DNA from 4 places in the Klebsiella quasivariicola genome. Region 2 is predicted to be linked to each of the others. Evidence: predicted binding sites of a transcription regulator. Region 2 holds the regulator's gene; each other region holds the start of a gene.
What was found. Region 2 encodes LexA, which represses DNA repair genes until DNA is damaged. Its sites were predicted from a motif close to TNCTGTATGTACATACAGNA; they were not measured.
Positions count from the first base shown of each region.

Region 1: B8P98_RS10520 (YebG family protein) is a predicted target of LexA. The motif match lies at 3,987-4,006, and genes of this name have one in related genera.
Region 3: sulA (SOS-induced cell division inhibitor SulA) is a predicted target of LexA. The motif match lies at 1,862-1,881, and genes of this name have one in related genera.
Region 4: umuD (translesion error-prone DNA polymerase V autoproteolytic subunit) is a predicted target of LexA. The motif match lies at 3,541-3,560, and genes of this name have one in related genera.

Region 1 covers NZ_CP022823.1:2,101,040-2,107,063, reverse strand. The annotation lists gene exoX (exodeoxyribonuclease X) at 1-633, shown strand, start outside; gene ptrB (oligopeptidase B) at 637-2,697, opposite strand; gene B8P98_RS10525 (tellurite resistance TerB family protein) at 2,818-3,483, opposite strand; gene B8P98_RS10520 (YebG family protein) at 3,624-3,971, opposite strand; gene purT (formate-dependent phosphoribosylglycinamide formyltransferase) at 4,107-5,285, shown strand; gene B8P98_RS10510 (bifunctional 4-hydroxy-2-oxoglutarate aldolase/2-dehydro-3-deoxy-phosphogluconate aldolase) at 5,343-5,984, opposite strand; gene edd (phosphogluconate dehydratase) at 6,023-6,024, opposite strand, start outside.
Region 2 covers NZ_CP022823.1:5,181,946-5,187,969, forward strand. The annotation lists gene dusA (tRNA dihydrouridine(20/20a) synthase DusA) at 1-127, opposite strand, end outside; gene B8P98_RS26060 (cupin domain-containing protein) at 228-716, opposite strand; gene zur (zinc uptake transcriptional repressor Zur) at 967-1,482, shown strand; gene B8P98_RS26070 (CsbD family protein) at 1,578-1,787, opposite strand; gene dinF (MATE family efflux transporter DinF) at 2,023-3,339, opposite strand; gene lexA (transcriptional repressor LexA) at 3,410-4,018, opposite strand; gene B8P98_RS26085 (diacylglycerol kinase) at 4,141-4,509, opposite strand; gene plsB (glycerol-3-phosphate 1-O-acyltransferase PlsB) at 4,639-6,024, shown strand, end outside.
Region 3 covers NZ_CP022823.1:3,638,796-3,644,819, forward strand. The annotation lists gene yccS (YccS family putative transporter) at 1-933, shown strand, start outside; gene B8P98_RS18350 (TfoX/Sxy family DNA transformation protein) at 947-1,543, opposite strand; gene sulA (SOS-induced cell division inhibitor SulA) at 1,901-2,410, shown strand; gene ompA (porin OmpA) at 2,763-3,815, shown strand; gene matP (macrodomain Ter protein MatP) at 3,923-4,375, opposite strand; gene B8P98_RS18370 (AAA family ATPase) at 4,561-6,024, shown strand, end outside.
Region 4 covers NZ_CP022825.1:35,001-41,024, reverse strand. The annotation lists gene B8P98_RS29505 (DUF1380 family protein) at 1-45, opposite strand, end outside; gene B8P98_RS29500 (hypothetical protein) at 55-276, opposite strand; gene B8P98_RS29495 (DNA methylase) at 276-977, opposite strand; partial or broken gene B8P98_RS31780 (hypothetical protein) at 1,049-1,218, opposite strand; gene B8P98_RS29485 (hypothetical protein) at 1,414-1,644, opposite strand; gene B8P98_RS29480 (plasmid partitioning/stability family protein) at 1,706-2,377, opposite strand; gene parM (plasmid segregation protein ParM domain-containing protein) at 2,380-3,351, opposite strand; gene umuD (translesion error-prone DNA polymerase V autoproteolytic subunit) at 3,584-4,015, shown strand; gene B8P98_RS29465 (Y-family DNA polymerase) at 4,015-5,286, shown strand; gene B8P98_RS29460 (ParB family protein) at 5,368-6,024, opposite strand, start outside.

The DNA of each region.
Region 1 (6,024 bases), 2.5 Mb from region 2:
TGCGGCCTGCAGGGGGGCATCGTCGAAATCGCCTCGGTCGATATTGTCGACGGACAAATCACCAACCCGATGAGCCATCTGGTGCGCCCCGATCGCCCCATCAGCCCGCAGGCGATGGCCATCCATCGTATAACGGAAGAGATGGTTGCCAATAAGCCGTGGATTGAGGAGATTATTCCGCACTATCATGGTAGCCCGTGGTATGTCGCGCATAACGCCAGTTTTGACCGCCGGGTGTTACCGGAGATGCATGGCGAGTGGATCTGCACGATGAAGCTGGCCCGCCGCCTGTGGCCAGGGATCAAATACAGCAATATGGGGCTATATAAATCACGGAAGCTAAACGTGATGACCCCACCGGGGCTGCATCATCACCGCGCGCTGTATGACTGCTATATTACTGCTGCGCTGCTGCTGGATATCATCAACGTTTCCGGCTGGACGCCTGACGAAATGGCCGATATTACCGGCCGCCCGGCGCTGCTCACTACCTTTACCTTCGGTAAATACCGGGGTAAAGCGGTCGCCGAAATTGCTGAAAACGACCCCGGCTATCTGCGCTGGTTATTCAACAATCTCGACCGCATGAGCCCCGAGCTGCGCCTGACGCTTAAGCATTACCTCGGGGAATAGCCCCTACACTGCCGCTTTGCCCGGCAGTGTGCCCTGCGCCAGGGCGATGAAAAAGGCGTACTCGAGCGCCACCCCTTCATAGCTTTTGAAGCGACCGGATTTGCCGCCGTGCCCGGAATCCATATCGGTACAGAGCAGCAGCAGGTTATCATCCGTTTTCAGTTCCCGCAGTTTGGCCACCCATTTGGCCGGCTCCCAGTATTGCACCTGGGAATCGTGCAGCCCGGTGGTCACCAGCATATGCGGATAAGCCTGCGCCCGCACGCCGTCGTAAGGACTGTAGCTTTTCATATAACGATAATAGGTCTCATCCTGCGGATTCCCCCACTCTTCAAATTCCCCCGTGGTCAGCGGAATAGTTTCATCCAGCATGGTGGTCACCACGTCAACGAACGGCACCTGGGCTATCACGCCATGAAACAGCTCTGGACGTTCATTTACGGCCACGCCCATCAGCATGCCGCCTGCACTGCCGCCCATGCCATAGCAGAGCTGCGGATCGCCGTACCCCTGCGCCAGCAGCGCATCGCAGACGTCCAGATAGTCGTTAAAGGTATTTTTCTTGCACAGGAATTTACCGTCCTCATACCACTGCTGCCCCAGTTCGCCACCGCCGCGGACGTGGGCGATGGCGTAGACAAAGCCGCGGTTAAGCAGACTCAGCCGGCTGGCGCTGAAATCGGCATCAATACTCTCACCATATGAGCCATAGCCATAGACCAGCAGCGGATTGTTCCCTTTACGAAAATGGTCGCGATGGTAGACCAGCGAAACCGGGACTTCGACGCCATCGCGAGCCGTCACCCACAGGTGTTCACTCTGGTAACAGCGCGTGTCAAGCCCCTTCACCTCCTGCTGCTTGATGACCCGCCGTTCACCGGTATCCATATCCAGTTCAAACAGGGTGTCCGGGGTGGTCATGGAGGAATAGCCATAGCGCAGGCGCGACGTTTCGGGTTCCGGATTATAGGCAAGCCAGGTGACATAGGCCGGATCGTCAAAGGCGATCCCCACTACCTCCCGGGTCTTGCGGTTAATTTGCCGCAGGCTGGTCAGGCCGCGCTGGCGCTCTTCAACAACCAGCCAGTCGGTAAACAGCGTAAATCCTTCGAGCATCACGTCATGACGTGGAGGGATCAGCGTGGTCCACTGCTCTTCATCGCGCAGTACGGTACGGTAGAGACCAAAATTCTTTCCGTCCCGGTTGGATCGCAGATAGAAGGCATGCTGATAGTGATCGAGGCTATATTCGTGATCTTTACGCCGCGGCAGGAAACAGACCGGCTCGGCGTCCGGCAGCTCGGCGTTGAGCAGCAGCACTTCGCTGGTGGTGGCGCTGGAAAGATAAATCACCACGAACTGCTGAGAGGTGGTTTTATGCACGCTGACGTAGAAGGTCTCCTCTTTTTCCTCGTAGATCAGCGCGTCGTTCTGCGCCGGAGTGCCGACAGTGTGGCGCCAGACCTGATAAGGAAGCAGCGTAGTCGGATGTTTACGCACATACCACACAAAGCGTGAATCGTTGCTCCAGGCAAATCCGGAGGTGACATTTTCGATAATTTCCGGATACCACTCCCCACTGCTGAGATCGCAGAAACGCAGGCCATACTGGCGACGGGAAAGGTAATCCTCCGCCACGGCCATCAGCTGGTTGTTCGGCGCGATGCCCAGCCCGCCCAGCGTGTAGAACTCGCTCTTCGCCGCCCGCTGGTTGCCGTCGAGCAGGATTTCCCACTCGTCCCACTCCTCTTTCAGCACCGACTGCCGCTGGTAGATAGCGTATTCGCAGCCTGGCTCATATACCTGACGGTAGCGAAAGCCATTTTTACTGTAGGGGGCGGAGACTTCCCGCTGCGGGATGCGGTCGATAATCTCTTTCAGCAGACGTTCCTGCAGATTGAGCTGCGAATCCATCACTTCCTTGCCGTAGGCGTTTTCCGCGTGCAGGTATTCCAGCACGTCAGGTCGCGCACGCTCATCGTCGCGCAGCCAGTAGTAGTTATCGATGCGTGTATCGCCATGCAAGGTCATGGCGTGCGGGATCCGTTTGGCTTTAGGTGGCATGTTATTCTTCTGCTGCTTTATCGTGACACAAGTGCATTCAGGGCGCACGGTGGCGCCTGAATGATGACGTGTCTATAAGGGTGGCAAAAGACGCGGGCGATGCAAGCGAAACGTGATAATTTAACCGCTTAGCGCTTGTTTTTGTGACTGGATATCCTGTTCGATGTCGGCCCGCACATCTTTTGGCAATGCCAGAGCCTCTCCCAGCGCGTTCAGATAGCTGCGCTCCATAAAATGGTCGATATCAATCACCGCGCAGCTGAGGTAATAGATCTCCAGCGCCTCCTGCGGATCAACAATGCCCTCTGCCAGACGCTGCGGATCCAACGGCTGGGCCAGCGCCTGGTCAATCAATACCCGGGCCTGAACGTCAATATTGGCCGCCCGCAGCTGGGTTTCAATATTCGCCCGCTCGTGGTCATCAATATGGCCGTCGCTTTTCGCGGCAAACACCAAGGCCGTAATCAGCCGTACGCTTCGCGGATCGACATCCGCCGGCACCGCAGTCGTTTCAGGGACAGATCCGGGTGCGGGCGTGTGCTGAGCGCGCATTTTCTGCTGATACTTGTTCCACAATACCGTGCCTGCCACCGCCCCGCCGCCTGCCAGCAGCGCGCTGGTGCCATATTTCGCCAGCAGTTTGCGTGACGATTTGCTGGCCACCAGCAGTCCGGCCAGCCCACCGATGGCGCCGGGTAGTAAGGCGCTTCCTGTTGACGACTCGCCAGTCGGTGACGCGCCCTTCTGCCCAAGCAGCGACTGCAGTTGATTTAGCCAGTTAGCCATGGTTTTCCTCTCAGGTGACAAACACTGTTATCAGCCTAAACGACGCGATGTCAGGAAATGTTAGACGTGGCTAAAGATGCGCAAAGGTGGGCGCGGCAGACGGCTTCCTGCCCCCTCAGCCGATGGCTGGCCGCCGCTAATCAGGCCGCTTTGCCTTTGCGCGCTTTGGCAACCGGCACGGCGTCATCATCCGCCGAAGAAGTCTCGCCGGCCGCCGCCGGTGCGGGGACGTCGTGCGCGGGCGTATCATGCTCCGGCAGTCGGCCGACGCGCAGAATATGCTGCAGCGCCTCTTTTCGCTCTGCCAGCCACATCGCCATGGTATCGCGCTGGGCGTCATCCATCTCCAGCGGCGATGCCACCAGCCAGTCATTCAGCACCTCTGCCAGATCGAGCATTTTGTCGTAAGCGTCGGCCTCTTTTTTGCTGGCAAAAGACATTTTTTCCTCACCTTCGCGGATCACCACATATTTAATTTCAACCGCCATGCTGCAGCCTCTCAATACTGTATTTTTATACAGTATAACAAATTTCCTCTGCGGACTCAACTCACGCGCGTAAAGACAGACGCAAACGTTTTCGTTTATAATCGTGGCCATCTTTTTTTACTGCGGAAGAGAGTTATGACTGTATTAGGCACCGCGCTGCGCCCGGCAGCCACCAAAGTAATGCTGTTAGGTTCCGGCGAGCTGGGCAAGGAAGTCGCCATTGAATGTCAGCGTCTGGGCATTGAAACTATCGCCGTCGACCGCTACCCCGATGCCCCGGCGATGCAGGTCGCCCACCGCGCTCACGTCATCAATATGCTGCACGGCGAGAGCCTGCGCGCCCTGATTGAACAGGAAAAACCCGATTACATCGTGCCTGAGATCGAAGCGATAGCCACCGATACCCTGGTCGAACTCGAGCAGGCCGGGCAGAAAGTGGTCCCCACGGCGCGGGCGGCAAAGCTCACCATGAACCGCGAAGGCATTCGCCGCCTGGCGGCAGAAGAGCTGCAGCTTCCTACCTCCCGCTATCGTTTTGCCGACAGCGAAGACGGCTTCCGCGCGGCGGTTACCGAGATCGGTTTGCCGTGCATCGTCAAACCGGTGATGAGCTCCTCCGGCAAAGGCCAGAGCTTTATCCGCTCGGCTGACCAGCTCAGCGAAGCCTGGCGTTATGCGCAACAAGGCGGCCGCGCCGGCGCCGGGCGCGTGATTGTTGAAGGGGTGGTGAATTTCGATTTCGAAATTACCCTGCTCACCGTCAGCGCCGTCGATGGCGTGCATTTCTGCGCCCCGGTTGGTCATCGTCAGGAAGACGGCGACTATCGTGAATCCTGGCAGCCGCAGCAGATGAGCGACCTGGCCCTCGAACGTGCCCAGACCATCGCCCGCAAGGTAGTGCTGGCGCTGGGCGGTCATGGCTTGTTCGGCGTGGAGCTGTTCGTTTGCGGCGACGAGGTGATCTTTAGTGAAGTCTCCCCTCGCCCACACGACACCGGCATGGTCACGCTGATCTCGCAGGATCTCTCGGAATTCGCCCTGCACGTTCGCGCCTTCCTTGGACTGCCCGTCGGCGCCATCCGCCAGTATGGCCCGGCCGCCTCCGCGGTGATCCTTCCGCAGCTGACCAGCCAGAACGTCCGCTTTGGCCAGCTACAGTCAGCCGTCGGGGCTGGCCTGCAGCTGCGTCTGTTCGGCAAGCCGGAGATCGACGGCACCCGCCGCCTGGGGGTGACCCTCGCCGTTGCCGATTCGGTTGAGGAGGCTGTAGTACGGGCTAAAACCGCCGCCGCTGCGGTCATCGTCGAAGGCTAAAGACAAAAAAACCCGGTCGCGTTGCCGCTGACCGGGTTGTTGACCTTGAGGCGCCGTTTACTTCGCGCCTTCCACCGCTTCACGCGCCAGGGTGGTGATGCGATCGTAGTCACCGGCTTCCAGCGCGTCGGCTGGCACCAGCCAGGAACCACCGATGCACAGCACGCTGTTCAGCGCCAGATAGTCACGGTAGTTAGCCGGAGAGATACCGCCGGTCGGGCAGAAGCGAATGTGGCCGAACGGACCCGCAATCGCCTGCAGGGCTTTCACGCCGCCGTTGGCTTCCGCCGGGAAGAATTTAAACTCTTTCAGACCATACTGCATACCCAGCATCAGCTCGGACACCGTGCTGATCCCCGGGATCAGCGGAATGGTGCCGTCTTCGGTCGCCGCTTTCAGCAGGGATTCGGTCAGCCCCGGGCTGATAGCGAACTGCGCGCCAGCTTCCGTCACCGCTTTCAGTTGCTCAACGTTGGTGACTGTGCCCGCGCCGACAATCGCGTCCGGCACTTCTTTAGCAATCGCGCGGATCGCTTCCAGGGCGCACTCGGTGCGCAGGGTGACTTCCAGCACGCGCACGCCGCCCGCGACCAGCGCTTTCGCCATCGGTACCGCGTGCTCCAGCTTTTTCACTACGATAACCGGGACAACCGGACCGGAGGTGAGGATTGCTTCTGCTGTTGTTTTCCAGTTTTTCATCAGGATTTTCTCTCGCCAGATCTAGAAATTAAATCGTCTT
Region 2 (6,024 bases):
TATACAGCAGCGTATGCCGCGACAGCAGCCGCAGGAAGTAGCGGCAGTGTCTGTCGGTCCAGTCGAGCATCGGCGCGATGGAGAAACGGTGAGCCGGGAAAACGGAAGAGGTTGATTCAGGCATCATGGTGAATAAATAAGCATCCGGGTAAAAAGGGGCGCTACTATAGCATAAAGATACACCACAGGCGCATACTGCGCCGCGCTTCGCCCCTCACCTGCAACGACTACTTTTTCCGCGGCTTGCCGTCGTGTGGTCCGAAGAACTGCGGCGGATGGTCAACCCAACGATCCTGGCGCGTCGCGGCATAGCCGGGATTGAGCGGGTAATAAATGCGGTTGTACTTCTTGTTGGCTTCGCCCACCACCAGCAGGCGAACTTCCTGCTCGGTGTTATTGAGAAAGGTGTGGCAGATGCCGGTGCCGGCAGGAAACCCAACGCTGTCGCCCGGCTCCAGCTTCCAGAGATAGCCGTTTATCCACACTTCCGGATAACCCTCCAGCACATAGATGAACTCTTCTTCATCGCTCTCCGCATGCGGATAAGAGGTGCGCCGCCCCGGCGGCAGCCGCTCGTGGTGGATCCCCAGCCGGTTGAGCCGTAAACCGCGCCCCAGCGGCGCGCCTATGGAAAAACGCTCCGGGCTGTCGGGATAAGTGGCATCGTCGGGCCCTTCCAGTTCGCGCCAGTGGCGAATGCAATCAGGTCGTTTCATCGTTTTCTTCCGAAAATGAGACACTTCAGATATAGCATACCCCGGGCTATACGTGTTGCGTTTAAGTTCGGCATGGCGGTTTTAGGCAGCCTGCTAAAGCGCGTACTGAGCGGGTGTAAGCGGCCAGCGCCCGTGCCTGGCGCACGTTCCGACAATCTGAAGTATGACCTGTATCACCCGCCGGCTCTCGGTGTTTTACGCGGAACGTGATAAAGTAACAGATTCAAATTCACGCAACCTGAGGATGCTCATGGATAAGACCCCTTCGCAAGAGATGTTAGCGCATGCTGAAAAGCTTTGTGCGCAGCGCGGCGTACGCCTGACTCCACAGCGTCTGGAAGTGTTGCGCCTGATGAGCCTGCAGCAAGGGGCGATAAGCGCCTACGATCTGCTGGACCTGCTACGTGAGAAAGAGCCACAGGCTAAGCCGCCAACGGTCTACCGTGCGCTGGAGTTTTTACTTGAACAGGGCTTTGTTCACAAGGTGGAATCGACCAACAGCTATGTGCTGTGCCATCTGTTTGACCAGCCGACTCACAGCTCGGCCATGTTTATCTGCGACCGCTGTGGCGTGGTAAAAGAGGAAGCGGCGGAAGGGGTGGAAGATATCATGCATACGCTGGCGGCCCGCATGGGTTTTGCCCTGCGCCACAACGTGATTGAAGCCCACGGTCTCTGTGCGGGTTGTGTGGAAGTGGAAGCCTGCAGCACACCGGGACACTGCCAGCACGATCATACCATCCAGCTCAAAAAGAAAGCCCGCTGAGCGTGAGCCGCAGCGGGAAAAAGGGTTAACGGCGCGTCCCTGCGCCATTCAGACAGGCACTAACACAAATGCTTCACTCTTCGGGTCAGGGAACGCTACCAGCGGTAGTCGTTCTTATGCTCCCAGTCTGAGACTTCTTTCTCAGCCTGATCCTTCGCATAGCCGTAACGCTCCTGAATTTTGCCGACCAGCTGGTCGCGCTTCCCTTCGATTACGGTCATATCATCATCGGTAAGTTTGCCCCACTGTTCCTTGGCTTTACCTTTCAACTGTTTCCAGTTACCGCCGATTTCGTCTTTATTCATGATAACGTCCTCATCATTCGGTGGGTTTACAGCCCGTTTTGTGCCGGACATGGTATTAACTATAGATGAGAATGCTGGGGTGGATTCGTTATTCGGAATTTTTAACCATCCTACCGATTGATAAGGCTGAGGGGATTTTCCCGGCTTACGCTACCCTGAGCCGGGCCACTGAGCTGCCCCGGTAAGCGGCGCGCAACCGCGGGAATTCACGGCTAGCCGCGATGAACGGAAATGATTAGTTAAACCAGGTGCCGCGCCGCCAGTGGCGACGCCAGATCAGCGCCAGCGACAGGCCGCGCAGGGCGAGGAACACCGCCAGCGCCAGCCACAGACCATGGTTACCGAGCAGTGGGACCGAAAGCAGCGTTACAGCAAACCCCGCCGCGGCTACCGCCATACTGTTACGCATCTCTGCGCCGCGCGTGGCGCCGATAAACATGCCGTCCAGCAGATAGCACCAGACGCCGACCACCGGCAGGATGGCCTGCCAGATCAGATAGCGATCGGCCAGCTGCTGCAGAGAAGGCAGCGAGGTTAGCAGAGCGATGATGTACTCCCCCGCCAGGCTGTAAATCAGGGCAAACGCCAGCGCCACCATGCCAGACTGCCGGCAGGCCGCCCGCCAGACTTCCAGCAGCTGGCTACCGTCGCGGGCGCCGTAGGCCTGGCCGGAGTGGGCCTCCACGGCATAGGCAAAGCCATCCAGCGCATAGGCGGTAAAGGTCAGCATGGTCATCAGTACCGCGTTAACCGCCACAATGTCGCTGCCCAGACGGGCGCCGAACACGGTCAGTGCGCCAAAACAGAGCTGCAGCAGCAGAGAGCGCAGCATGATATCCCGATTCAACGCCAGCAGCCGGCGCAGATCCCCGCGCCAGGCATTTTTTAACATCAGCAGCGACACGCCGCGCAGCGTCAGCACTCGCTTCGCCATCACCAGGCCAATGATCAGGGTTGCGTACTCGGCGGTAACCGTGGCCAGCGCCGCCCCCTGGACGTTCATCCGCAGGCCCATCACCAGCCACAGGTCGAGCACAATATTGAGCAGATTACCCACCACCAGCAGAATCACCGGCGCCCGGGCGTACTGGACGCCCAGCAGCCAGCCGAGCAGCACCAGATTGGCCAGCGAGGCGGGTGCGCTGAGCCAGCGGATTTCGAGAAACCGTCTCGCCTGCTCAAGCACCGCCTCACTGCCGCCGACAATATGCAGGGCAAGGTTAATCAGCGGCAGGCGTAGCGCAATAATCAGCACCCCGGCACCCAGCGCCAGCGCCAGCGGCTGCACCAGCGCCCGCGCCAGGCGCTGCGGATCTTTGGCGCCCCAGGCCTGCGCGGTCAGCCCGGTGGTGCTCATACGCAGAAACAGCAGCAGCATGAAAAGGAAACTGGTGGCCGTCGCCCCGACCGCCACGCCGCCGAGGTATACCGGGCTGTCCAGGTGGCCAATCACGGCCGTATCCACCAACCCCAGCAGCGGAACGGTGATATTGGAGAAAATCATGGGTAGCGCGAGGCGCCACAGTGCTTTATCGGCGGCGTTGAGCAGCATGAAGAGGGACCAGACAGAGGAGAAACATCGCAGCGTCATGCATCATGATGACGCTGCGTTAAGACGGGAGTTACAGCCACTCCCCGTTACGGATCACGCCGACGGCCAGGCCTTCAATGGTGAAGCTCTGCTGGCGCAGATCGACGACGATCGGAGAAAACTCGCTGTTTTCCGGCAGCAGTTCGACGACGTTACCCTGTTTTTTCAGGCGTTTCACCGTCACTTCCTCGTCAATGCGCGCGACGACGACCTGGCCATTACGCACGTCCTGGGTTTTATGGACTGCCAGCAGATCGCCATCCAGAATGCCGATGTCTTTCATCGACATCCCGCTGACGCGCAGCAGGAAATCGGCGTTGGGTTTAAACATCGACGGGTCGACCTGATAGTGGCCTTCAATATGCTGCTGCGCCAGCAGCGGTTCACCGGCGGCAACGCGGCCGATCAGCGGCAGGCCGTGCTCTTCTTCCGTCAACAGACGAATACCGCGAGAGGCACCGGAGACGATCTCGATCGCGCCTTTACGCGCCAGCGCTTTCAGGTGTTCTTCCGCCGCGTTTGGGGAACGGAACCCCAAGCGCTGAGCAATTTCCGCACGCGTCGGCGGCATGCCCGTCTGGCTGATATGATCCCGAATGAGATCAAACACCTCTTGCTGCCTGGTCGTTAACGCTTTCATTCCGCCCCCTGGGTGTATATACAGTTATGCTGTGAGTATATACAGCTAACGGTGATTTTGGAACCACATGGCACACAAAAATCGGCAGATTGTTTAGATTTTGCGAGGGTTAGCGAAGAACGTTAGTGATAATGGCTCCACAGCAGCATCCCCCAGGTGATCAGCGCGATGATAATCGCCAGCAGAACCGCCGCCGACCCCATATCTTTGGCGCGCCCTGAAAGCTCGTGAAAATCCGAGCCGATACGATCCACAACCGCCTCAATCGCGCTGTTGAGAATTTCGACTATCATCACTAGCAGGACCGAGCCAATCAGCAATACGCGGGTGATGGCGTCGACGTCCAGCCAGCAGGCGATCGCGACGGCCACGATGGCGGCGACGCCCTCCTGACGAAACGCGGCCTCGTTGACCCACGCCGCGCGAAATCCTTTCCAGGAGTAACCTGCCGCTTTAATGATTCGGGTTAACCCGGTGGTATTATTGGCCATCACAAAACCTTTTTTATGTAAATGACGTCGATGAGTGTACGCGTTTGCCGCGCGGTAACGGAAATTTTGCCCGCTTTCTGTTATTCTTGCCGCGCATTTGCATGATTAACCAGAGGCTTCACATCGTTTATGTCCGGCTGGCAACGAATTTACTATAAATTACTGAATTTACCATTACGGGTGCTGGTAAAAAGCAAGTCTATTCCGGCAGAACCCGCCCAGGAATTAGGACTCGATACCTCGCGTCCGATCATGTACGTCCTGCCCTATAACTCGAAGGCGGACCTGCTGACGCTGCGCGCCCAATGCCTGGCGCATGATTTACCTGACCCGTTTGAACCGCTGGAGATCGACGGCACGCTGCTGCCGCGTTACGTATTCATCCACGGCGGGCCACGCGTGTTTACCTATTACACGCCAAAAGAAGAGTCCATCAAGCTGTTCCACGACTACCTCGATCTGCACCGCAACCATCCGGATCTCGATGTGCAAATGGTGCCGGTCTCGGTGATGTTTGGCCGCTCGCCGGGTCGCGAGAAAGGGGAAGTTAATCCGCCGCTGCGGATGCTCAACGGTATCCAGAAATTTTTCGCCGTCTCCTGGCTCGGCCGCGACAGCTTCGTGCGTTTCTCGCCTTCCGTGTCGCTGCGCCGCATGGCCGATGAGCATGGTACCGATAAGATCATCGCTCAGAAGCTGGCTCGCGTCGCCCGCATGCACTTTGCCCGCCAGCGCCTGGCCGCCGTCGGCCCGCGTCTGCCAGCCCGCCAGGATCTGTTTAATAAACTGCTGGCCTCGAAAGCGATCGCCCGCGCGGTAGAAGACGAAGCGCGCAGTAAGAAGATTTCCCACGAGAAGGCCCAGCAGAACGCTATCGCGCTGATGGAAGAGATTGCGGCGAACTTCTCATACGAGATGATCCGCCTGACCGATCGCATTCTCGGCTTCACCTGGAACCGTCTGTACCAGGGTATCAACGTGCATAACGCCGAGCGCGTACGCCAGCTGGCGCACGACGGCCATGAAATTGTCTATGTCCCCTGCCACCGCAGCCACATGGACTATCTGCTGCTCTCCTATGTCCTGTACCATCAGGGACTGGTCCCCCCACATATCGCGGCGGGCATCAACCTCAACTTCTGGCCAGCCGGGCCGATCTTCCGTCGCCTCGGCGCCTTCTTTATTCGCCGTACCTTTAAGGGCAACAAGCTCTATTCCACCGTGTTCCGCGAATACCTTGGCGAACTGTTCAGCCGTGGTTATTCGGTGGAGTACTTTGTGGAAGGCGGCCGCTCCCGTACTGGCCGGCTGCTCGATCCGAAGACCGGTACGCTGTCGATGACCATCCAGGCGATGCTGCGCGGCGGCACCCGACCGATCACTCTGGTACCGATTTACATCGGCTATGAGCACGTGATGGAGGTCGGAACCTATGCCAAGGAGCTGCGCGGCGCCACCAAAGAGAAAGAGAGTCTGCCGCAGATGGTGCGTGGCTTAAGTAAGCTGCGCAATCTT
Region 3 (6,024 bases), 1.5 Mb from region 2:
TGCGCCGGCTATGCCTTTATTCAGTTTACCGGCCTCCAGCATGGCTACTGGATCCTGCTGACCAGCCTGTTTGTCTGTCAGCCGAACTATAACGCCACCCGCCATCGACTGGCGTTGAGAATTATCGGCACGCTGGTTGGCGTCGCGATCGGCCTGCCCGTCCTGCTGCTGGTTCCCTCTGTTGAAGGGCAATTACTGCTGATCGTCCTGACCGGCGTGCTGTTCTTTGCCTTTCGTAACGTACAGTATGCCCATGCCACCATGTTTATTACCCTGCTGGTACTGCTGTGCTTTAACCTGCTCGGGGAAGGTTTTGAGGTCGCGCTGCCGCGCATCATTGATACCCTTATCGGCTGCGCCATTGCCTGGGCGGCAGTCAGCTTCATCTGGCCGGACTGGAAATTCCGTAACCTGCCACGAGTGCTGGACCGGGCGATGAATGCCAACTGCCGTTATCTGGACGCGATTCTGGAACAGTATCACCAGGGACGCGACAACCGCCTGGCATACCGCGTGGCCCGTCGCGATGCCTACAACCGGGATGCGGAACTGGCCTCCGTCGTCTCTAATTTATCGACGGAACCACGTGCAGACGCCACTCAGCGCGAGACCGCGTTTCGCCTGCTCTGTCTGAATCATACTTTCACCAGCTATATCTCCGCCCTGGGCGCGCATCGGGAAAAATTGTCCACCCCCGATATTCTCGCCCTGCTGGATGATGCGGTTTGCTATGTTGATGACGCCCTGCACCATACCCCCGCCGATGAACATCGGGTACAAAAGTCTTTGACCAGCCTGCAAAGCCGGATTCAGCATCTGGAACCGCGCGCGGACAGTAAAGAGCCGCTGGTATTACAGCAAATCGGCTTGTTGCTCGCGCTGCTGCCTGAAATCTGCCGCCTGCAACAGCGCGTTCATACTCAAACTGAATGAAGACTGTTATCCGCTAGCGATCCTCCGCCCATTCCATCAGCTCCTGACGCCGCGGCGTCGGGAGCGCGGCGACATGGATCCCGCCAATCGCGGCTTCCAGCCCCAGCAGTACACTGTGTGACAAAGAAGCATTATTTTCACGTAGCTTCAGCCAGGCTTGCTGGGCGCCAATATCCCGAAGCGTCCTGACATCCGGAATGCCCGCATGAATCAGCTGCACTTCCATATGAAAGCTGATATTGGGTAAATCCTTCAAACGGCCAGAATCCCGGCGGTGATACTTTTCGCGCTGGGCACTCTGCCATGACAACAGCGACAGGCGAAAGAGCTGTTTCTCATCGCGCCATAAGGCGTCGTCGATCTGATAATATTTCAGCGGCACGATGCGCCCATGTCGGCGCAGCATCAATAAAGGATTATGGTGTTCAACCCGATAGGCGGCGCTCTGCTCGCAGGCCTTCAGATAAATATTTCCCTCTGCCACCATCGCAAACACCGTGTCATCAATGGCCAGACTGTAACCGCCAAAGAGCGGACGGGTATGTAATTGACCCAGCGGTGAAACGCAGGCCTGAAATTGCGGGAGCCGCGGACAAACGAGTTTTCTCATGATCATTCCTTTGTTAATCATGTAATTAAACTTAAGTTGTTAGCGGATCCACTATGGAAAACATAAGGGACTTCCCCGGCAGCAGCAAGGTGATTTTTGTCGACTTTCCTACCAGAATGCGGTTTTGCGAGAAGCTTTCAGAAATTTTCTCGCGTTGCTGCAACCGACCGGGGGGAGAGAAACGATTAGCCTGCGTTAAGGATGCCCGGAGAAAAAGTGTCGAACGCGGTAGCAGAGGAAGGCACATCGCGGCAGGAAATGAGTAAATTTCAGGCAGCAAAATGGCAAATTGCGGTTGATCTTTTCCCCTGACGGATATACTGTACATACATACAGTAACTACAGGCGGGATAGACTATGTTTACTTCAGCTCACGCAAATCGTTCAGCACAGGCTTCTGCTCCAGCTGGCCACTACGCTCATCGTTCCGGCGAACAGACCGCCAGTGGGCTGATCAGTGAAATTGTCTATCGTGAAGATCAACCCATGATGACACAGTTATTACTGCTACCTTTATTACAGCAGCTGGGTCAACAGTCTCGCTGGCAGCTCTGGCTCACACCGCAACAGAAGCTAAGCCGCCAGTGGGTTCAGTCCGCCGGCCTGCCACTGTCTAAAGTCATGCAAATTAGCCAGCTGTCTCCCTGCCATACCGTAGACTCGATGATCCGCGCGCTGCGCACCGGGAATTATAGTGTGGTTATCTGCTGGCTGGCGGAGGAGCTAACCGCCGAGGAGCATGAGCGTCTGGTTAATGCCGCTCAGGAAGGCTGCGCGATGGGGTTCATCATGCGCCCGGTCAGAAATCAGGGCACGCTCGGCAGACAACTCAGCGGGCTAAAAATTCACTCAAATTTGTATCATTGAGTGAAATTAGGATTATTCCTGGAATTTTTTTTACCGTTGGTTAAGGTGCTGCGATTTAGAGGGTCTTTTTCGCTGAATGCCTGCCACACGGGGATTTCTGCCTTTTCCCTGCGTACGAAAATCAACCATATTTGTTAAATATTGTGTATACAACCCTTTTTTTTCATATGCCTGACAGAGTTCACACTTGTAAGTTTCGAACTAAGTTGTAGACTTTACATCGCCAGGGGTGATCGGCTTACGCTGCATGTATCAGCATAGTTAACAACAAGTCACGCCCCCGGTGAAGGATTTAACCGTGAGGTCTTTTGTAACTTCATGGCGAATTTTGGATGATAATGAGGCGCAAAAAATGAAAAAGACAGCTATCGCGATTGCAGTGGCACTGGCTGGCTTCGCTACCGTAGCGCAGGCCGCTCCGAAAGATAACACCTGGTATGCAGGTGGTAAACTGGGTTGGTCCCAGTTCCATGACACTGGCTGGTACAACAGCTCTCTGAACAACAATGGTCCGACCCACGAAAGCCAGCTGGGCGCTGGTGCGTTCGGTGGTTACCAGGTTAACCCGTACCTCGGTTTCGAAATGGGTTACGACTGGCTGGGCCGTATGCCGTACAAAGGCGACCAGGTTAACGGCGCATTCAAAGCTCAGGGCGTTCAGCTGACCGCTAAACTGGGTTACCCGATCACTGACGATCTGGACATCTACACCCGTCTGGGCGGCATGGTATGGCGCGCAGACTCCAGCAACAGCATCGCTGGCGACAACCACGACACTGGCGTTTCCCCGGTATTTGCGGGCGGCGTAGAGTGGGCTGTTACTCGTGACATCGCTACCCGTCTGGAATACCAGTGGGTTAACAACATCGGCGACGCGGGCACCGTTGGCGTTCGTCCGGACAACGGCATGCTGAGCGTGGGTGTTTCCTACCGCTTCGGTCAGGAAGATGCTGCACCGGTTGTAGCTCCGGCTCCGGCTCCGGCTCCGGAAGTGACTACCAAGCACTTCACCCTGAAGTCTGACGTTCTGTTCAACTTCAACAAAGCAACCCTGAAACCGGAAGGTCAGCAGGCTCTGGATCAGCTGTACACCCAGCTGAGCAACATGGATCCGAAAGACGGTTCTGCTGTTGTTCTGGGTTACACCGACCGTATCGGTTCCGAAGCTTACAACCAGCAGCTGTCTGAGAAACGTGCTCAGTCCGTTGTTGACTACCTGGTTGCTAAAGGCATCCCGGCTGGCAAAATCTCCGCTCGCGGCATGGGTAAATCCAACCCGGTTACTGGCAACACCTGTGACAACGTGAAAGCGCGCGCTGCCCTGATCGACTGCCTGGCTCCGGATCGTCGTGTAGAGATCGAAGTTAAAGGCTACAAAGACGTTGTAACTCAGCCGGCGGCTTAAGTTATAACTGATAAAAAAACCCGCTTCGGCGGGTTTTTTTATGGCGTTAACTCGCCTTCACGACTGGGGGAAGTTACGCCTGGGTGGCATCAGACAGACCGTACTGATTACTCTTTGCCTAACAGCACCTGCAGATCGTGCTTCAGACTCGACATTTTGCTGGCATACTTCTCTTTGTGCTCAGCATCCTCAATCAGCTGCACGATGGTTTCAGACAAGGTTTTCCCCCGCCGCTGCGCCAGGCCGGCAAGACGCTGCCAGACGACAAACTCAAGGTCGATAGACTTCTTACGCGTATGCTGATGCTCGGCGTTAAAATGGCGTTTGCGCCGCGCGCGGATAGTCTGCTTCATGCGGTTCATTAACGCCGGATTCATATGCTGCTCAATCCAGGCTTGCACCAGCACAGGTTCATTTTCGAGCGTCAGCAAGTCATCTACCGCAGCTTGCGCAGCGCTGGCCTCAATGTAGCGGGTAATCAGCTCACCTTCCCGGTGCTTCTTTACCAGATATTTCCATTTCCAGCCGCTTTCAAGATTTTCCAGTTGTTGATATTTCATTGCGATCTCAATGTGACCGTGTAACTCATTTCAGGATATCAGTTTTTTCCTGATGTGCTGAACATAAATCATTATTCGCGATGTATATGGCCGGGGAATCACCGAGGTAACCATAATCCTCCGTGTGCTCGGTCGCGGCATCAGGTATAATTGCGCGCTTTACATCTAACTAAAAAACAGCGACTTTGACCATTACGAAACTGACCCGAACCGACCTCGCGCCTGATACGGAACCTTATCAGGCGCTGTTTGCACAAGCTGATCTTTCCCATCCGGCCCCCTCTCTTTCGGGCGATCTGCAGCCGCGTTTATTCTACGCGCTTGAACAGCTGTTGTTCACGCCGGCGGTCTCCTCCTTCATGCTGGTGAAAGCCCCAGAAGAGCCGGAGTATCTGCAATGGCTGGCAGCCGAAACCCGGACGCTGCATGAACCTGCCGCACCGCTCTACGGTGTTCGCTATGAGGTTGATGGCGCTCGCGTCACGCTCTCTCCGGCGCAACGTGCTGAGGATAATTTTGCCAGCATCGCGCCGGTCGTGGCAGCCGATTGGGTAGAGGCGGAACAGCTGTTTGGCTGCGTACGCCAGTTTAATGGCGAAATTAGCCTCCAGCCAGGCCTTGTCCACCAGGCCAACGGCGGTGTGCTGGTACTCTCTCTACGCGCACTGCTGGCCCAACCCCTGCTGTGGGTACGCCTGAAAAATATGGTGACTCGTCAGCGTTTTGACTGGCTTTCCGTCGATGAATCCCGCCCCTTGCCGGTCAGCATTCCCGCCATGCCGCTGAGCCTGAAAGTCATGCTAGTGGGTGAACGTGAATCGCTGGCGGATTTCCAGGAAATGGAGCCAGAGCTCTCTGCACAGGCCATCTACAGCGAATATGAAGATACACTGCAGTTCGCTGACGCCGATACGCTGAAAGGCTGGTGTCAGTGGGTATGGCAAAATGCCCAGCAGCTGGCGCTGCCAGGACCGGCAGCCGATGCCTGGCCGCTGTTGCTCGATGAAGGGACACGCTATACCGGCGATCAGGAGACGTTACCGCTCAGCCCACTATGGATAGCCCGCCAGCTTCGGGAGGCCGCCGCTTTCTGCGAAGGCGAGAAGATCACTGGCGAAGAAATGCAGACGATGCTGGCTCGCCGGGAGTGGCGTGAAGGCTATCTGGCCGAACGTATGCAAGATGAAATCCTGCAGGAACAGATCCTGATTGAGACCGAAGGTGAATGCGTCGGACAGATCAACGCCCTGTCGGTGATTGAATTCCCTGGCCATCCGCGCGCGTTCGGTGAGCCATCGCGCATCAGCTGCGTCGTGCACATTGGTGATGGCGAATTTATCGACGTCGAACGCAAAGCCGAGCTGGGCGGTAACATTCATGCGAAAGGCATGATGATCATGCAGGCTTTCCTGATGTCCGAGCTGGAGCTGGAACAGCAGCTTCCCTTCACTGCTTCGCTGACGTTCGAACAGTCCTACAGCGAAGTGGACGGCGACAGCGCCTCCATGGCCGAACTCTGCGCCTTAATCAGCGCCCTGGCCAATGTGCCAATTAATCAGAGCATTGCAATTACCGGCTCCGTCGACCAGTTTGGTCGCGTGCAACCGGTCGGCGGGCTGAACGAAAAAATTGAAGGCTTCTTCACCATT
Region 4 (6,024 bases), on a different replicon from region 2:
TTGCTCATTCAGCATCCTGCAAAGATCTTCACGGGTTCCGTACATGTTCTCTCCTCACTCCAGAAAGCTTTCATCGAGCATCAGGGCGATATTGAACGCCTCATCCATCAGGACGCTGAGACGTCGCAGACTGATACCGGCAAGCCGTTCCGCCAGTCCGTCGTACCGGTAGTGGTACGTGTCTTCCAGCACTTTCAGGGTGGTTTTCAGGTCGCAAAGATTGTTCGCCAGCCCGGCCATATCGCGACGAAGGGCTTCGTGTCCGTCGTAATTCATTACGCGGCCTCCGGGAGCCATTCATCGTTCGCCGCCGGGGTATTGACGGCCCGGTGCATGGCGGCCAGTCGTTCGGTTCCGGCCCGGTGGTACTGCGCCAGCATTTCGATGCCGATATAGCGGCGTCCGGCACGGTATGCAGCGACGCAGGTCGAACAGCTTCCGGCAAACGGGTCGAGAACAATCGCGCCCGGGGCGCTGAATGACTCAATCAGCGGCTGTAGCGCCTCCACCGGTTTCTGCGTCGGATGCAGGGTATTACCGGTATACGGGAAGGGCAGCACATCCGGCAGCGGTTTAAGGGGCGGCACGGGGCGGCCTTTGGCAAGGACATAAGCCCCTTCATGGCAGTAGTCCACAAATCCGCGTCGGGCCCTGGCGTTACGACGGTTGGAGGCATAGTTTTTGGTGAACACAAGCTGGCCCACGGCATAGAATCCTGCCGCCTTCCACGCGGCCATAAAGCGGTCCACACGGTTCCAGCCGTAGAAGCTCACCATCAGTGCGTCTTTTTTAAGGACGCGGTACATCTCCAGCGTGGCCGGTTGCAGCCATTCGTCCGTCACATCCCCGGCAATCTGTCTGCCCTGACGGTCCTTAAAACCGACGAGGTAAGGCGGATCGGTCACAATAAGGTCCACGGCACGGTCGGGGAATCCGCGCATCACATCAATACAGTTCCCGAGAATGAATCTGGACATGGCAGCACTCCTGTAGTCTGAGGGGGCAGGAGGCATCACCGCGATACCGTTCCCTGCCGCACGCTGCCTGTTCATCGCGTCCGGTCACGGGTCAGGCCGACCGTGGAATACCGCAGCCGTCCGTCTTTTGGACGGCAAGGATATGCCGCGAAAGCGGCTTGAAGGGCGTTCCTTAAAAGGGCGAGGGACTGGCGTACACTCTCAACGACGCCGGGCCGGAGCGGAAAAACCGCCCGTCCCGTACCAGACCGAACGCGAGACACTGGCAGCGTCCGGCAGGCTTGCGTTAACTCCAGGCGAACGGGGAATTACCTGCATACCTGTCCACAAATCCGGGGCTTAAGATTGTGGATAACCTGAAGGCAAAGGACGGAGAAGTGCGGGAGAACAGACGCCACCACGCCTGTTCTTTTTTTGAACAACCGGAAAGTTTATATCAGCGGTTCAGGGATTTATCCCCGGCCAGGGACAGGCCAATATAGACGCCCGCCCCCCAGATGACCTGCGACAAAATGAAAACCCACTGCGGAACGTCGAAAACCAGAAGCGGAAGCAGACATACCGTCACAATGCCAATCAGCCGGCTGCCAAATTTTCTGCGCACCGGTTCACTGCTGTCGACGGGAATGCGGGCGAGACGGAGCACATTTCTGAATCCTGGTGACATGAGAACCTCCCTGGGGATGAAAACCATTTAATTCTGTATATTACAAGATCTGTTTTTGATTTTAGTCACCGAATGCACGCCGCATATTTTTCTTTATTTCCCGGGTATCCGACCCGGACACCGGCGCGGCAGATGCTGCCGGCGTATCCGGTACTGCAGCTGCAGCCCTGTTCACGTCAGCGGTGCCGGCCATCTGCTGAACCAGTGCCTGCAGCTCACTGACCGAGGTGGGCGGTACCGGCATACTGGCCAGCAGGCGCGGCAGTTCCGGCGCCGTCGTGTGGAGGGCAAGACCGGTGATAATCAGGTTTCTCAGCAGATCCCCACGCAGACGGGATGACGCTTCCGTCAGCACACTTTCCACCCGTTCCCCACTCCGGCCATTCTGAAGCGTCAGGGTGTAACGCCGGCGCTGGTATTCTGTCTCCGGTGACACAGGCAGAGCAGCCTCACCATTTTCGGGCTCATCCGGAAGGCCGGTGAGTGAGGACCAGGTTCCGGAGACCAGGGCCATCACGGCGCAAAGGCGGACAGCGCTCAGTTGCCCGGCAAAGAACACCGGGATCAGCGCCGGTAAACGGGCATCCACCTGGTATACCACCGCCCCGGCGGTGGCGGCGGTACGGATGAACTCACCGCGCAGGGGCTGTGAGATGGTGCTGATGGTTGCCATTGCCGCGATGTCGGTGCGATCGTCGCTGTGCAGATAGAAAGAATACTGGCCGTCCGGCACGTTTAGTCCTCTTTATTGTAAAGGGCAATCTCCCTGGCCAGCGCCATCTGCGGATCGCCGATAACCTCGATACGGTCAGGAGCCAGAGGCCAGGCCTGACGGATAGCTTCTTCTATGAGGGAAGCCCCTCCCCCGACCAGGAATACCCGGTTAACGTTCCTGAAGGCCGTCAGCTCACTGGTGACACGCGCCCCCAGGGAAGTGATCGCCTCTGCTATTTTGTTCCGAACCTCGTCGATTTTACCGGCATCGTTGATCACACGCTGCAGATACTGACGATCATTGCGGTTGCGGATGATAGTGTCAGCGATGAGGGCGCTGGTTTCGCTGTCTGCCGCCCGCAGCGCGCCTGCAGCTGCGCGGGTGACCTGTGACACGCCGACAGACGGATTACCGTGCACCGCACTGATATCATCAAACTGGCCGACAATCACACCGGCATCGAGCGTGGTGCCACCGAGATCGATAATCAGGGTGGTCTCCGCGGGGCCGGGCTTCAGCTCCGCGAGACGGGAGAACGCCGCCGGTAGTGATTCCGGCATCACCTTCACGTCCGTTACGGTAAATGCCCTGCCCTTATTCAGAACCAGCTCACGCATCAGGTTTTCCCGTTTGCGTCGTATGTTCTCCTCGTTCCGCTGGCAGTCCCCGTCGTAATACTCACTCAGGGGCAGCGTCACGGTCAGGCTCACCGGCTGCGGCTCCAGTCCGCTGTTCAGCAGCGCATGATGCACGGCCAGCAGGTTGAGATCACCGTACTGATATTCCACGTTTGTTGTCGGGATGGCATCCCGGCTGACGCTGTCCCAGGTGTATTTCAGCGTACCCACCTGATAGTTGAACGTTGCCGCACTGAATTCCGCCACTTTCCAGCCATGACGGAAGGAGTTCGCAGAAACCCGGGTCTGAAGCTCATCTCCTTCAAACCATGCCAGCTTAACATTAGTTGAACCATCATCGCAGTAAATATTCATCAATATGCTCCGTTAATTACACTCAATTTGATACCAATTATACGAGCAAAATGAAAAAATCAAAGTAATATTTCTCAATATGAGCAATATAAAAATATCAAAATGATTAATTTAAGCATTTTGAACACCTTTATTTACTCAAAATGTTCTTAAGGCATGCGATCTGGATTATCGTCATGCTGTTAAATATACTGTATGTATAACCAGTGAAATTAGAGTGTCAGGAGGAAAGATGAAGCTACAACTTTTCAGCACCGGGAAAGAACTCCCGCCACAGGCCCATCCATTGTTTGCCGATCTGGCCAGCTGCGGTTTTCCCAGCCCTGCTGCTGACTATGTCGAGTCCGATCTGGATCTCCATGATTACTGCATACGGCATCCGAGCGCGACGTACTACCTGCGTGCCAGCGGAGACAGCATGGCCGACGGCAGTCTGTACAATGGCGATCTGCTGGTTGTGGACAGTGCTGAAAAGCCGCGGCACGGCGATATCGTTGTCGCCAGCGTACAGGGGGAGTTTACGGTGAAACGGCTTCTGCTGACGCCGCGACTGACGCTGCAGCCCATGAATGCCTCCTGGTCGCCGATTTATCCTGATCCCGACGAGCTGGATATCTTTGGCGTCGTCACGCATATCATCCACCGCCCGAGGGAGATGTACTGATGTTTGCCCTGGCCGATGTGAACAGCTTCTATGCCAGCTGTGAACGTGTTTTCCGCCCGGATTTGAAAGGAAAGCCGATAGTCGTCCTGAGCAACAACGACGGGAACGTAATCGCTCGCAGTGCCGAGGCGAAGCCCTGGATCAAAATGGGAACTCCGTGGTTTCAGATAAAAAACGAAAGGTACCCGGAAAAAATATATTCTTTTTCAAGTAATTATGAACTTTACGCCTCGATGTCGGCGCGCGTGATGAACTGCCTGGAGGAACTGGCCCCCAGGGTGGAACAGTATTCCATTGATGAGATGTTCCTCGACCTGACCGGCGTGGAGCACTGTATGGGGCTTGAGGACTTCGGCCGGCAGCTGCGTCAGCACGTGTATGACTGTACCCGCCTGACCATTGGCGTGGGCGCCGGACCAACGAAAACTCTCGCAAAATCAGCCCAGTGGGCCTCAAAAGAGTGGAAACAGTTTCGTGGCGTACTCGCTCTGACCAGGGGAAATCCGCAGAGAACGCGGAAACTGCTTTCACTGCAGCCAGTTGAAGAAATATGGGGGGTGGGTAACCGTATTGCACGCAAGCTGAATGTGCTGGGCATAAAGACCGCACTCGATCTGGCTCTGACGAACCCGGCCTTCATCCGCAAAAATTTTTCTGTGGTCCTTGAGCGAACGGTACGTGAACTGAACGGGGAAAGCTGCCTTTCGCTTGAGGAAGCCCCTTCGACTAAACAGCAAATTGTGTGCAGCCGCAGTTTTGGCGTGAAGATCACTGAGTTCGAGTCGCTCCGCCAGGCTATCTGCCAGCACGCAGAGCGGGCCTCTGAAAAGCTGCGTAAAGAGCGCCAGTATTGCCGGCATATTTCCGTTTTCATCAAAACGTCCCCGTTCGCCGCTAAAGAGCCGTACTACGGCAACGTGGCCACGGAAAAACTGCTTACCCCGACTCAGGACACCAGGGACATCATTGCAGCCGCCACAACGGCTCTGGAGCGTATCTGGAGGGATGAGCACCGGTATGCCAAAGCCGGAGTTATGCTGAATGACTTCACCGGCTCCGGCGTTTCGCAGCTGCAACTGTTCGACGAACGCCCGCCACGCCCTCACAGTGCTGAGCTGATGAAGGTTCTGGACGGGATCAACCACTCAGGGCTGGGTAAAGTATGGTTTGCGGGGCGGGGCATTGCCCCGGAATGGCAGATGAAACGGGAGATGCTTTCTCCTGCTTATACGACACGATGGTCAGATATTCCTGAAGCGAAACTGGCGTAAAACTTTGGCGATTTCACCTTGAAATTCTCAACCTAAACTTATTAATTACAATAAGTTAGATGTGAAATCGCCATGGCGAAATTATTGACTCAAATTTCTTTCAAGGACCTCATTGATAGCCTTGTCCAGTTCATCCTGAACCACTTTTGACATACGGCTAAACTCATAAGTCAGCGTGCGCCCTTTCACACGCTTGCGCGCGAACTTGTCCTTTTCTTCAAAGGTCCAGAGTGGGGAAATCACTGACTTTTCCTTAGGAGGTGGCGCTATCAATGCCTGAGATGCCTGAGAAATCAGCTTCAGTATACTGGCTTTCTGTTCGTCTTCTGGTCGCTCGCAATCACTTAAAATTGCATTATGCCGATCTGAGACAGACTGAATGAGTTCTTCAGGCGTTAAGCCCTTTTCACTGAGTTTTTCGTTAACTTCTAAAAGAATTTTATAGTCACTAAATGACAACTCCGACTGAACCGGGAACAGAGCAATCAAGTCTTGCGGTACTGCCGCCGCCTGCAGCGCCCTGGTGACCTTAGCCTGAGATAACCCCTCCAGTTCAGCAATTTCCTTTTGATTGAATCCGGACTCTTTAAGAGCTATCAGTCTCAGGCCGATTTCCCGAAGATTATGTTCTTTAGCTGTCTGGATATCTTTAGCCAGTTGGCGAGCTTCATCAGCTGATAAATGTTCATCGGTAACCATGACATCAAGGCCTGTGCGGATATAAATCGCTGAGGCTCG